Rhodopseudomonas sp. BAL398: one gene and its partners. The protein of the gene in region 2 binds, or shares a complex with, the protein of the main gene of each other region. Links are inferred from orthologs where the notes say so. Each region holds a gene or a part of one and is shown on either strand. Other genes may lie near its edges.

Evidence for each region.
Region 1: the proteins of dnaN (region 2) and RBJ75_RS07505 are in contact, whole or in part, in a solved structure (PDB 1OK7), measured with the Escherichia coli proteins. The link is inferred for Rhodopseudomonas sp. BAL398 from one-to-one orthologs.
Region 3: the proteins of dnaN (region 2) and RBJ75_RS22540 are in contact, whole or in part, in a cryo-EM structure (PDB 8GIZ), measured with the Escherichia coli proteins. The link is inferred for Rhodopseudomonas sp. BAL398 from one-to-one orthologs.

What each region holds. Positions count from the first base shown.
Region 1 is NZ_CP133111.1:1,564,762-1,568,249, forward strand. Bases 1-2,976 are described here. They hold RBJ75_RS07505 (DNA polymerase IV), read left to right. Parts: upstream 1-828; coding sequence 829-2,124; downstream 2,125-2,976. Other genes in these bases: RBJ75_RS07490 (PleD family two-component system response regulator), read right to left, coding at 1-18; RBJ75_RS07495 (response regulator), read right to left, coding at 29-394; RBJ75_RS07500 (DUF3572 domain-containing protein), read left to right, coding at 533-832; RBJ75_RS07510 (cell envelope integrity EipB family protein), read right to left, coding at 2,214-2,976. Also shown: more of RBJ75_RS07510, read right to left, coding at 2,977-3,089; CDF family Co(II)/Ni(II) efflux transporter DmeF, read left to right, coding at 3,219-3,488. UniProt on the Escherichia coli protein: Poorly processive, error-prone DNA polymerase involved in translesion repair and untargeted mutagenesis. Copies undamaged DNA at stalled replication forks, which arise in vivo from mismatched or misaligned primer ends.
Region 2 is NZ_CP133111.1:4,669,595-4,673,427, forward strand. The notes cover bases 501-3,308. They hold dnaN (DNA polymerase III subunit beta), read right to left. Parts: upstream 2,560-3,308; coding sequence 1,441-2,559; downstream 501-1,440. Other genes in these bases: recF (DNA replication/repair protein RecF), read right to left, coding at 501-995; RBJ75_RS22015 (GIY-YIG nuclease family protein), read right to left, coding at 1,059-1,346; dnaA (chromosomal replication initiator protein DnaA), read right to left, coding at 2,852-3,308. Outside these bases: more of recF, read right to left, coding at 1-500; more of dnaA, read right to left, coding at 3,309-3,833. UniProt on the Escherichia coli protein: Confers DNA tethering and processivity to DNA polymerases and other proteins. Acts as a clamp, forming a ring around DNA (a reaction catalyzed by the clamp-loading complex) which diffuses in an ATP-independent manner freely and bidirectionally along dsDNA.
Region 3 is NZ_CP133111.1:4,786,888-4,790,278, reverse strand. What follows is about bases 513-3,391. They hold RBJ75_RS22540 (DNA polymerase III subunit gamma/tau), read right to left. Parts: upstream 2,941-3,391; coding sequence 1,084-2,940; downstream 513-1,083. Other genes in these bases: RBJ75_RS22545 (YbaB/EbfC family nucleoid-associated protein), read right to left, coding at 524-844; recR (recombination mediator RecR), read right to left, coding at 513-523. Also shown: more of recR, read right to left, coding at 1-512. UniProt on the Escherichia coli protein: Part of the beta sliding clamp loading complex, which hydrolyzes ATP to load the beta clamp onto primed DNA to form the DNA replication pre-initiation complex.

The DNA.
Region 1 (3,488 bases), 3.1 Mb from region 2 along the record:
CAGGATCCGTGCAGACATCGAAGCTCTCCTAGCCGATGAAACGGCGCACCGTTTCGATGAACTTGCCGACCGAGATCGGCTTCGACAAGTAAGCCTCGCAGCCGCCTTCGCGAATCCGTTCCTCGTCGCCCTTCATCGCGAACGCCGTCACCGCCACCACGGGAATCATGCGCAGCTCGGGATCGTCCTTGATCCAGCGGGTGACCTCGAGGCCGGAGACCTGCGGCAGCTGGATATCCATCAAGATCAGATCGGGGCGCAATTTGCGGACAAGATCGAGCGCCTCATAGCCATTGCTGGTTCCCGACGTCTGGTAGCCATGGGCTTCCAGCAAGTCGCGAAACAGTTTCATGTTGAGCTCGTTGTCTTCCACGATCAGGACGGTTTTTGCCATCCCGCCCTCCAATCCCCAATATAGTCCAAACAACAATGCCCAGCACCGCGACCAGCGATACAGTTCGCCACGCCGCAGTGACTCGGGCATGATGCATCAAAATAGAGACTATAAGTTACGGAAAGGCAAACATTGGCGATGACAAAGCGTTCTCACAACGCCAGGCAAGTAGCTGAAATCGTGGCCGTCCAGGCGCTGTCCTTCGTTGCCGGCGATCCCGAACGGCTGGGCCTTTTTCTCGCCGAGACCGGGCTCGGCCCCGAGACGCTGCGCTCGGCGGCGGCGGATCCGCAGTTCCTCGCCAGCGTGCTGGATTTCGTGATGCGTGATGACGCCACCGTGAAGGCGTTTGCCGCGGCGTCCGAGCTCGATCCGACCACGATCGCGGCGGCCCGGCAGGCGCTCGAAGAGCTGCCTCCGGAGAGCGGCGTGCGGTGACCAGCGACGCCCGCGGGCCGAACGGACCGGACTGCTTCTGCCGCGACTGCCTTGCCGATCTCGGCGGGGCGGCGCGGCGTTGCACCGTCTGCGGCTCCCCGCGCCTGGTCCACCATGCCGCGCTCGCGGCGCTGACGCTGGCCCATATCGATTGCGACGCGTTCTACGCCACGGTGGAGAAGCGCGATAATCCCGACATCGCCGATCGTCCCGTGATCATCGGCGGCGGCCGGCGCGGCGTGGTCTCGGCCGCCTGCTACATCGCGCGGACCTATGGGGTGCGCTCGGCAATGCCGATGTTCAAGGCGCTAGCGCTGTGTCCGCAGGCCGCGGTGGTGCGCCCCGACATGGCCAAATATGTCCGGGTCGGCCGCGAGGTCCGCCAGGCGATGCAGGCGCTGACGCCGCTGGTCGAACCCTTGTCGATCGACGAGGCCTTTCTCGATCTGGCCGGCACCGAGCGGCTGCACGGCATGATCCCCGCCAAGGTGCTGGCGCGGTTCGCCCGCCAGGTTGAGCGCGACATCGGCATCACCGTGTCGGTCGGGCTGTCCTGCAACAAGTTTCTCGCCAAGATCGCCTCCGACCTCGACAAGCCGCGTGGCTTCGCCGTGCTCGATCAGATCGACGCATGCGCGATGCTGGCCGAGCGGCCGGTCGGCTTCATCTTCGGCGTTGGACCTGCGACCGCCGAGCGGCTGGCGCCGCGCGGCTTCCGCAAGATCGGCGATCTGCAACGTGCCGACCCGATCGACCTGATGCGACTGTTCGGCGCCGAGGGCCAGCGGCTGTGGCGGCTGGCGCGCGGCATCGACGACCGCAAGGTGGTGCCCGATCGCGGCGCCAAGAGCATCTCCAACGAGACCACCTTCGACACCGACATCCGCGACTTCGCCACGCTGGAGAAGATCCTATGGCGGCTGTCCGAGAAGGTGTCGTCGCGGCTCAAAAGCGGCGACCTCGCCGGCGCCACCGTGACGCTGAAACTGAAGACCGCGGAATTTCGCCAGCGCACCCGCTCGCAGAGTATCCACGCGCCGACCCAGCTCGCGGCGAAAATCTTTTCGATCTCGCGCGACATGCTGGCCAAGGAAATCGACGGCACCGCGTTCCGGCTGATCGGCACCGGCGTCAGCGCGCTCGCCCCCGGTTCACAGGCCGGCGACACCGACATGATCGATCGCCGCTCCGCCAGCGCCGAACGCGCCATCGACGATCTGCGCAAAAAATTCGGCGACGCCGCGGTGATCAGGGGCATCGCCTATGAGGGCCCCGACAAGCCGCGGCAGTGAGATTAAACACGCTACGCCGATGCTGCGGCACTCTGCGGAGCGGCGCTACGCGCTGCACCGCGTCCGGGACACGGTGATCACTTCCAAGCTCACTTGCAGGGCGCGGTGTCCTTGACGTCGAATTTTCCCATCGCGCCGGCGATCACAAAATCATTGTAGTCGAGCACCAGCGATCGCGACACGCCGTTCTCGTAGAGTTCGAACGACATCGCATAGACCGGCGTCTGCTCGCCCGCATTGGCCTTGGCGCTGCGGTCGTAATAGCTCACCGTCACCGGCCAGCGCGTCAGCGACTTCATCGCGTCGGCGGTGGTCGATGCGTCCGGCGTCGCTGCCGCCCGGTCGCCCGGGATCGGCTGGCCGATCACCGTCAGCGTGTTGTAGACCTTCTCGCCATTGTCGGAACCGTCATAGACCGCCAGCTCCAGCAACGATTTGCCGGCGCGCGCGGCGGCGATGATGCGGTGGATCTGCTCGGTCGGAAACACGATATCGCCGTCGAGCGTGAAGGTCTTGGCCACCGGCTGCTTCAGCTTGACGGTGATGTGATCGCCGCTGCGCTCGGCGATGCCGTCGACCTGGCTGGCCTCGGCGTCGTTCATTTTGGTCTCGATCTTGAACCGGTAGCTGTTGCCGGCGCCGTCTTCCCAGCTGGTCGAGCGCAGATCGCTCAGCGTCTCCTTGCCCTCGCCGCTTTCCAGCTCGGACACCTGGCGGAAATCCGAACTGTAGCCGACGCAGGAACTTCCCGAAAAATTATACAGGATGCGACCGCGCACGCTGCCGATCGAGGCGTTGCCGCGGGATTTCAGCAGGCTCAAATCGTACAGTGCCTGATGGGCGAGGAAGCCGACATTGGCGCCGGCATGGGCCGCGTCATGCAGCGGCACGGCAGCGGCCGCGATGGCGAGGCCCAGCGTCAGGGCGGTGGCACGAAAACCCGAAATCTGGCATGACGGACGCATGTCGTCTCCTCGCGATTTGAAGCAAGGAAGATAGTTGTTCCAATATTGCGTCGCAACTAGGGCTCAATTGATGGGAACCCGCCATTGAGGCCGGATTCCCGCTCCTCGATCTGAACCAAGGACAGCTTGATGCATTCCGAATCGCTTGAGGGCTGGACCCACGACCACGTCTTTCTGGGCCGCGCGCACGCCCGCAACGAACGGCGGACCTGGCTGGTGGTGTGGTTGACCCTCGCCATGATGGTCGCGGAAATCGCCGGCGGCACGCTGTTCAGCTCGATGGCGCTGCTGGCTGATGGCTGGCACATGTCGACCCACGCCGCCGCCATCGGCGTCGCGGCGCTGGCCTATCGCTACGCCCGCCGCCATGCCCATGATCCGCGTTTCGCATTTGGCACC
Region 2 (3,833 bases):
CGCGATGGATCGAGATGCGCCACCACCTCGTCGAGCAGCAGCAGCGGGGTGATGCCAGTCATTTCCGAAACCAGATGGGCATGGGCCAGCACCAGGCCGATCAGCAGCGCCTTCTGCTCGCCGGTGGAGGCGTCGCGCGCCGGCATCGCCTTCGGCGCGTAGATCACCTGTAGGTCGGTCAGATGCGGCCCGTCCAGCGTGCGGCCGGCGGCGGCGTCGCGGCCGCGATTGTCGCGCAGGATCTGGCGATAGCGATCTTCCATCGCGGTCGCGGGCTGATCGATCAGCGCGCTCTCCATCCAGCCGTCGAGCATGAGCCGGGCTGAGGGGAACGCCGAGGCCGCGCCGCGCGCATCCAGCGCGGCCGCAAGCCGGATCGCGGTCTGGCCGCGCATCGCCGCCACCGCCACCGCCAGCTCCGCGGTTTCGCGCTCGATGGCGTCGAGCCAATGGCCGTCGGCGTGGCGCGCCTCCAGCAGCCGGTTACGCGAGCGCAGGCTGCGGTCGAGCGCCGAGACGCGCGAGGAATGCTGGCTGTCGATCGCCAGCACCAGCCGATCGAAAAACCGCCTCCGTTCCGACGCCGCGCCCATGAACAGCCCGTCCATCGCCGGCGTCAGCCAGACCATGCGGAGATGATCGCCGAACGCCGCAGCGGAGCCGACATTCTCGCGATCGATCCGGCAACGCCGCGCGGAAGCCGTGTCGGGCAGCGGCGGATCGATCCCGGTGCCGAGCGTGGCAAGGCCGAGCGCGCCCTCGATCTCGGCCGCAACCGCCCAGGAGCCATCGCCCTGATTGTCGGCCACGTCGTCCAGCGTGGCGCGCCGCAGCCCGCGCCCCGGCGACAGAAACGAAATCGCCTCGATGCAATTGGTCTTGCCGGCGCCGTTCGGCCCGACCAGCACGACGATGTCGCCACGTGTGGTCAGGCTCGCCGCACGATAATTGCGGAAATGCGTCAGGCTCAGGCGATGGATGCGGGAGGCGGTCATGAGGGCGCGCTGCAAATCAGGGAACGTCATTGCCGGGCTTGACCCGGCAATCCATCGTCCGCGTCAGCGGACAATCTCGTCATAGAGATCGCGCCAATCCGGATTGGCGGCAATGATGAGATCGATTTTCCACTCTCGCGACCAATGCTTGATGTTCTTCTCGCGCTGGAGTGCGGCGGCGATGGTGTCGTGCGCCTCGAAATACACCAGCATCTTGATCCCGTATCGTTTGGTGAAACTCTCGGCGAGCCCCTCGCGATGCTCGTAGATGCGGCGCACCAGATCGTTGGTGACACCTACGTACAGGGTGCCGCCCGGTTTGCTGGCAAGAATATAGACCCAATAGCTCATCGCGAAGAAGATGGATTGCCGGGTCAAGCCCGGCAATGACGGCCGGTGGTGGTCGCCCGGTCAAGCCGGGCGATGACACATATCGATTGCAGGGCTACACCCGCATCGGCATCAGCACGTAGAGCGCGCCCTTGGCGTCCTTGTCCTGCACCAGCGTCGGCGAACCGGGGTCGGCGAGTTTCAGCACCGCGACTTCGCCCTCGATCTGGGCGGCGATGTCGAGCAGATAGCGCGAGTTGAAGCCGATATCGAGCGCGTCGGAGGCGTATTCGACCTCGAGTTCCTCGGTGGCGCTGCCGGAATCCGGATTGGTCACCGACAGGATCAGCTTGCCGGCGGAGAGCGCCAGTTTCACGGCGCGGCCGCGTTCGCTCGAAATCGTCGAGACGCGGTCGACCGCGGCCTCGAAATCCTTCTTGTCGACGATCAGTTCCTTGTCGTTGTTCTGCGGAATCACCCGGCCGTAATCCGGGAAGGTGCCGTCGATCAGTTTCGAGGTCAGCACCACGTCGCCGATGGTGAAGCGGATCTTGCCGGCAGACAGCTCGATTCCGACCTCGGCCTCGGCGTCCTCGATCAGTCGCTGGACTTCGCCGACGGTCTTGCGCGGCACGATCACGCCGGGCATGCCGATGGCGCCCGCCGGCAGCGCCAGATCGATCTGGGCAAGGCGGTGGCCGTCGGTGGCGACCGCGCGCAGCGTCGCGGCCTTGGCACTGCCGGCGCTGTGCAGATAGATGCCGTTGAGATAATAGCGGGTCTCTTCGGTGGAGATCGCGAATTGAGTGCGGTCGATCAGCCGCTTCACATCGGCCGCGGCCAGCGCGAAGGAATGCGTCATCTCGCCGGCGGCGAGGTCCGGGAAATCGTTTTCCGGCAGGGTCTGCAGCGTGAAGCGCGAGCGCCCGGCGCGGATCGCCAGGACCGAACGGTCACCGTCGGCTTCCAGCACGATCTGCGATCCGTCCGGCAGCTTGCGGACGATGTCGTAGAACATATGAGCGGGAACCGTGGTCGAGCCCGCGGTCGCGACTTCGGCGGGCAGCGTCTCGGTCACTTCAAGGTCGAGGTCGGTGGCCTTCAGCGACAGCCGGGCATTCTCGGCGCGCACCAGGACGTTGCCGAGGATCGGTATGGTGTTGCGACGTTCGACCACGCGATGCACGTGGCCCAACGATTTCAAGAGTTGCGCGCGTTCGACGGTAACCTTCATTGCAAAACCCGCCTGATCCAAATCCACATCGTGTGATGAAGATGCCCGGCGGCCGGAAGCGGCGCCGCAGCGATTGAGGCCCTACGGATTCGTTCAAACCCGCGGGGGTTCGCAAAGTGGCGTGGATGACGGGCCGACGCAAGTGCGGCGCGCCGGCCGGGAGCGAATTTCCCCGCATTTCAGGGGCATGGCCGCTCTGGAGGGCGCATCCGGCAGGGTTTTCTGGCGATATTGCGGGACTGTCCCGACAGGACTGTCCCGGCAGAATGTCCGGCCGGACGGCTCCGGCAGACTATTCCTGGAGCTGCCGCTTGAGCAGTTCGACCTCGTCGGACAAAGCGGCGTCCTTGGCCACCAGCCCTTCGATCTTGCGAACCGCATGCAGGACCGTGGTGTGATCGCGGCCACCGAAACGGCGGCCGATTTCCGGCAGCGAGCGCAGCGTCAGCGTCTTGGCCAGATACATCGCGACCTGACGCGGTCGGACCACATTGGCGGTGCGGCGCGACGACAGCAGGTCGGAGCGGCTGACATTGTACTGCCGGGCCACGATGCGCTGAATATCCTCGATCTTGATCCGTTTCGGCTCCTGCGGCCGGATCAGGTCGCGCACTTCGCGCTCGGCCATTTCCAGCGTCACCGGCTGGGCGTTGAGCTTGCTGTGCGCCAGCAGCCGGTTGATCGCGCCCTCGAGGTCGCGGCCATTATGGGTGATGGTGCGGGCCAGATAATCCAGCACCGGCGCCGGCACGTCGAAGGTGGCGTGATGCGCACGCGCCGCCAGCACGCGCGATTTCAAAATTCCAAGGCGCAATTCTTCGCCGAGCGAGCCCATCTCGACGACCAGGCCGCCGGCCAGCCGCGAGCGCACCCGCTCGTCGAGGCTCTCGAGGTCCGATGGCGGCCGATCGGCGGCGATCACCACCTGGCGACCGGCGTCGATCAGCGCATTCAGCGTGTGGCAGAATTCGGCCTGGGTGGTCTTGCCCTGCAGGAATTGCAGATCGTCGATCACCAGCACGTCGATGCCACGCAGCGCTTCCTTGAAGGCCAGCGCCGTCTGCGTCTTCAGCGCGGCGACGAAGCCGTACATGAACTTCTCGGCGGTCAGATACAGCACCTTGCGTTCGGTGCCGGAATTGCCGGCCCAGGTCACCGCCTGCAGCAGATGGGTTTTGCCGAGGCCGACGCCGGCATGGATGTAGAGCGGGTTGAACATCACCGGATCGCCGCGACGGCCCTCGGCGACCTGCCGGGCCGCTGCATGGGCCAGC
Region 3 (3,391 bases), 120 kb from region 2 along the record:
GCGCCAGCCGCGTTATCTTCACGCCGGCCTCCTGCAACAGGTCGGTGATGTAATGCGCCGTGGTCTGGCCATCGACCGTGGCGTTGAGCGCCAGGATGATTTCGGTGACCTCGCTGGCATGGGCGCGCGCCACCAGCGCGTCGATGGTCAGATCCTGTGGGCCGACGCCATCGAGCGGCGACAGCGTGGCGCCGAGCACGTGATACTGGCCGTTTGTGGCGGATGCGCGTTCCAGCGCCCACAGATCGGCGACGTCGGCGACCACCACGATGATCGAGCGATCGCGCCTGGGATCGGTGCACACCGTGCAGGGATTTTGCGTGTCGATATTGCCGCAGATATTGCAGACCTGAATCCGCTCGATCGCGACCTGCAGCGCGGCCGCCAGCGGCGCCATCAAGGCCTCGCGCTTCTTGATCAGATGCAGCGCCGCGCGCCGCGCCGAGCGCGGCCCCAGTCCGGGGAGCCGCGCCAGAAGCTGGATCAGGCGTTCGATCTCAGGGCCGGCAACCGCAATGGCCATTTAGCCGAGGCCCATCCCCGGCGGCAGCGACAATCCGCCGGTCAGCGCCTGCATCTTCTCCTGCATCGCGGCTTCCGCCTTGCGGTGGGCGTCGCTCAGCGCCGCGACCAGCAGATCCTCAAGCACGCCGCGCTCGTCGGCGTTCATCAGCGACGGGTCGATCTTGATCGCCTTGACTTCCATCTTGGCGGTCATCCGCACGCTGACCAGACCGCCGCCGGACAGGCCTTCGACCTCGATCAAATCGAGCTCTTCCTGCATCGCCTTCATTTTCGATTGCAGCTGCGCCGCCTGCTTCATCATGCCGAGAAAATCAGCCATGATCGATTCCTTCTTGGAGAGATGTCGTTGATCGTTCTAGAGCCTGATAGATTAAATTGAAGCGTTGCAACACCGGAAGCGCGCCCCCTCTCCCATGGGGAGAGGGTTGGGGTGAGGGGTTACGGTCTATCGTGAAGCCGCAACCCCTCACCCGGATTGCTTCGCAATCCGACCTCTCCCAATGGGAGAGGTGAAGCAGTGCGCGCGGTGCATGCGATGCCATGTCAATGGACCAGACTCTAGTCGTCGTTGTCGAATGATTCGGCGGCGTCGTCAGCACTGACATCGGATTCCGGCGGCTCGGGGGCAAGCCGGCGCACTTCCAGCACCTTGGCGCCGGGGAAGCGGGCCAGCACTTCCTGCACCCGCGGATCGGATTCCGCGACGCGCTCGCGTTCGTTCTTCTGCTGTTCGTTCTGCGCGCGCAGCGTCGGCTGCCCGGCCTCGTTGGACACGATCACGGTCCAGCGCCGCCCGGTCCATTGTTCCAGCTTGCGCGACAGGTCGTTGATCAAAGTGCGCGAGGCGCTGCGCTCCATCGCCAGTTCGAGCCGGCCGTCCTCGATCCGGACCAGGCGAACGTCGGCTTCCAGCGCGGCGCGGGTCATCAGGTCGCGCTTCTCCGCCGCCAGCGCCACCAGTTCGGGAAACGTCGTGATGGTCAGCGCGGCGGCTTGCGGCTCGGCCGCCGGCGCACTGTGTTGCGGACGTTGCGCCGCTTCGGCGCTGCCGCGCGCCATCGGCATGCCGCGCGGAGATGATGGCATCGTCGACACCGCGGACGTCGAGGACGAACTGCCGCGCGTGCCTGCGCTGCTCGACGCCGCCGACGACGCGGATGCCGAAGCTCCGCCGCCGCCCTGCTCGATCATCCGGATCGCCTCGTCGGGCGTCGGCAGATCGGCCACATAGGCGATCCGCACCAGCACCATTTCGGCGGCGGCGGCCGGGCGGGTGGCGCCCTGCACCTCGGTAATGCCCTTGAGCAGCATCTGCCACATCCGCGACAGCACCCGCATCGACATCTTGCCGGCGAAATCGCGCGCGCGCAGCCGTTCGGTTTCGCCGAAGGCGACATTCTCGGCGGTGGCGGGGACGATCTTGACCCTGGTGACGAAATTGACGAATTCGGCGAGGTCGCTGAGAATCACGATCGGGTCGGCGCCGGTGTCGTATTGCTCGCGGAATTCCTGGAAGGCTGCGGCGATGTCGCCCTGCGCCAGCGCGTCGAACAGATGGATCACCCGGGTCCGATCGGCCAGCCCCAGCATCTGCCGCACCGCGTCGGCGCGCACGGTGCCGGCCGCATGGGCGATCGCCTGGTCGAACAGCGACAGCGAATCGCGCACCGAGCCCTCGGCGGCACGCGCCACGATGCCGAGCGCCTCCGGCTCGACCTCGACATTTTCCTTGGCGGCGATATTGGCCAGATGCGCCATCAGCACGTCGGCCTCGACCCGGCGCAGATCGAAACGCTGGCAACGCGACAGCACCGTCACCGGCACCTTGCGGATCTCTGTGGTGGCGAACACGAATTTGGCGTGCTCGGGCGGTTCCTCCAGCGTCTTCAGGAAGGCGTTGAACGCCGCCGTCGACAGCATGTGGACTTCGTCGATGATGTAGACCTTGTAGCGGGCGCTGGCCGGCGCATAGCGCACGCTGTCATTGATCTGGCGGACGTCGTCGACGCCGGTGTGGGAGGCGGCGTCCATCTCCAGCACGTCCATGTGCCGGCTTTCCATGATCGCCTGGCAATGAATGCCCGGCACCGGCATGTGGATGGTCGGCCCCTTGATCGAGCCGTCGGGCAATTGATAATTCAGAGCGCGGGCCAGGATGCGCGCGGTGGTGGTCTTGCCGACGCCGCGCACGCCGGTCAGAATCCAGGCCTGCGGGATCCGCCCGGTCTCGAAGCCGTTGGAGACGGTGCGCACCATCGCCTCCTGGCCGATCAGATCGTCGAAGCTATTGGGACGATATTTGCGCGCCAGCACCCGATAGGGCTTGCCGGCCGCGGCCGCGCCGGTGTCGAACCCCGACGAATCGGGATCGGCCGCAGCGGTCGACGGAATTGCGGGTGTGCCAGCCTCGGTCATCGATCGGTCCGCAATTGCATGTCTTTCGAAGCCGGATTGCGGAATTGCTCGGGCGTGTCAGGCGAGTGTTCACGCGACTATTGCAGGCGACGCTTGGCCGATCGGCGGGCCCCCTTAGGAACTCGCCCGACAGAGCCGGGGCCGGTTCGGGCGCGAGATTGCCATGGCCGACCGTCGAGAGCGTCACGGACGCTCAAAGCAAAGTAGGAGACTGACGAGCGACCCGATCCGGACCTCGTTAGGGCTGCTTCCTTCCGGACCTGACCCGGTTGGCGAGTGGCTCGTCCACCGCCAATCTCCCGGCCCTTATTTGGATCGAAAAGCGCCGGAATGCAAGCGTGGCGGCGACGACCTTTGGTGTGGTAAAGCGCGCCCCGAAGCTGCGCCGTTTCGCCGCCCCGCTGGCGCCGAGCCGGCGCGCCGCGCGCCTTGCCGTGATCGATTGGAACAG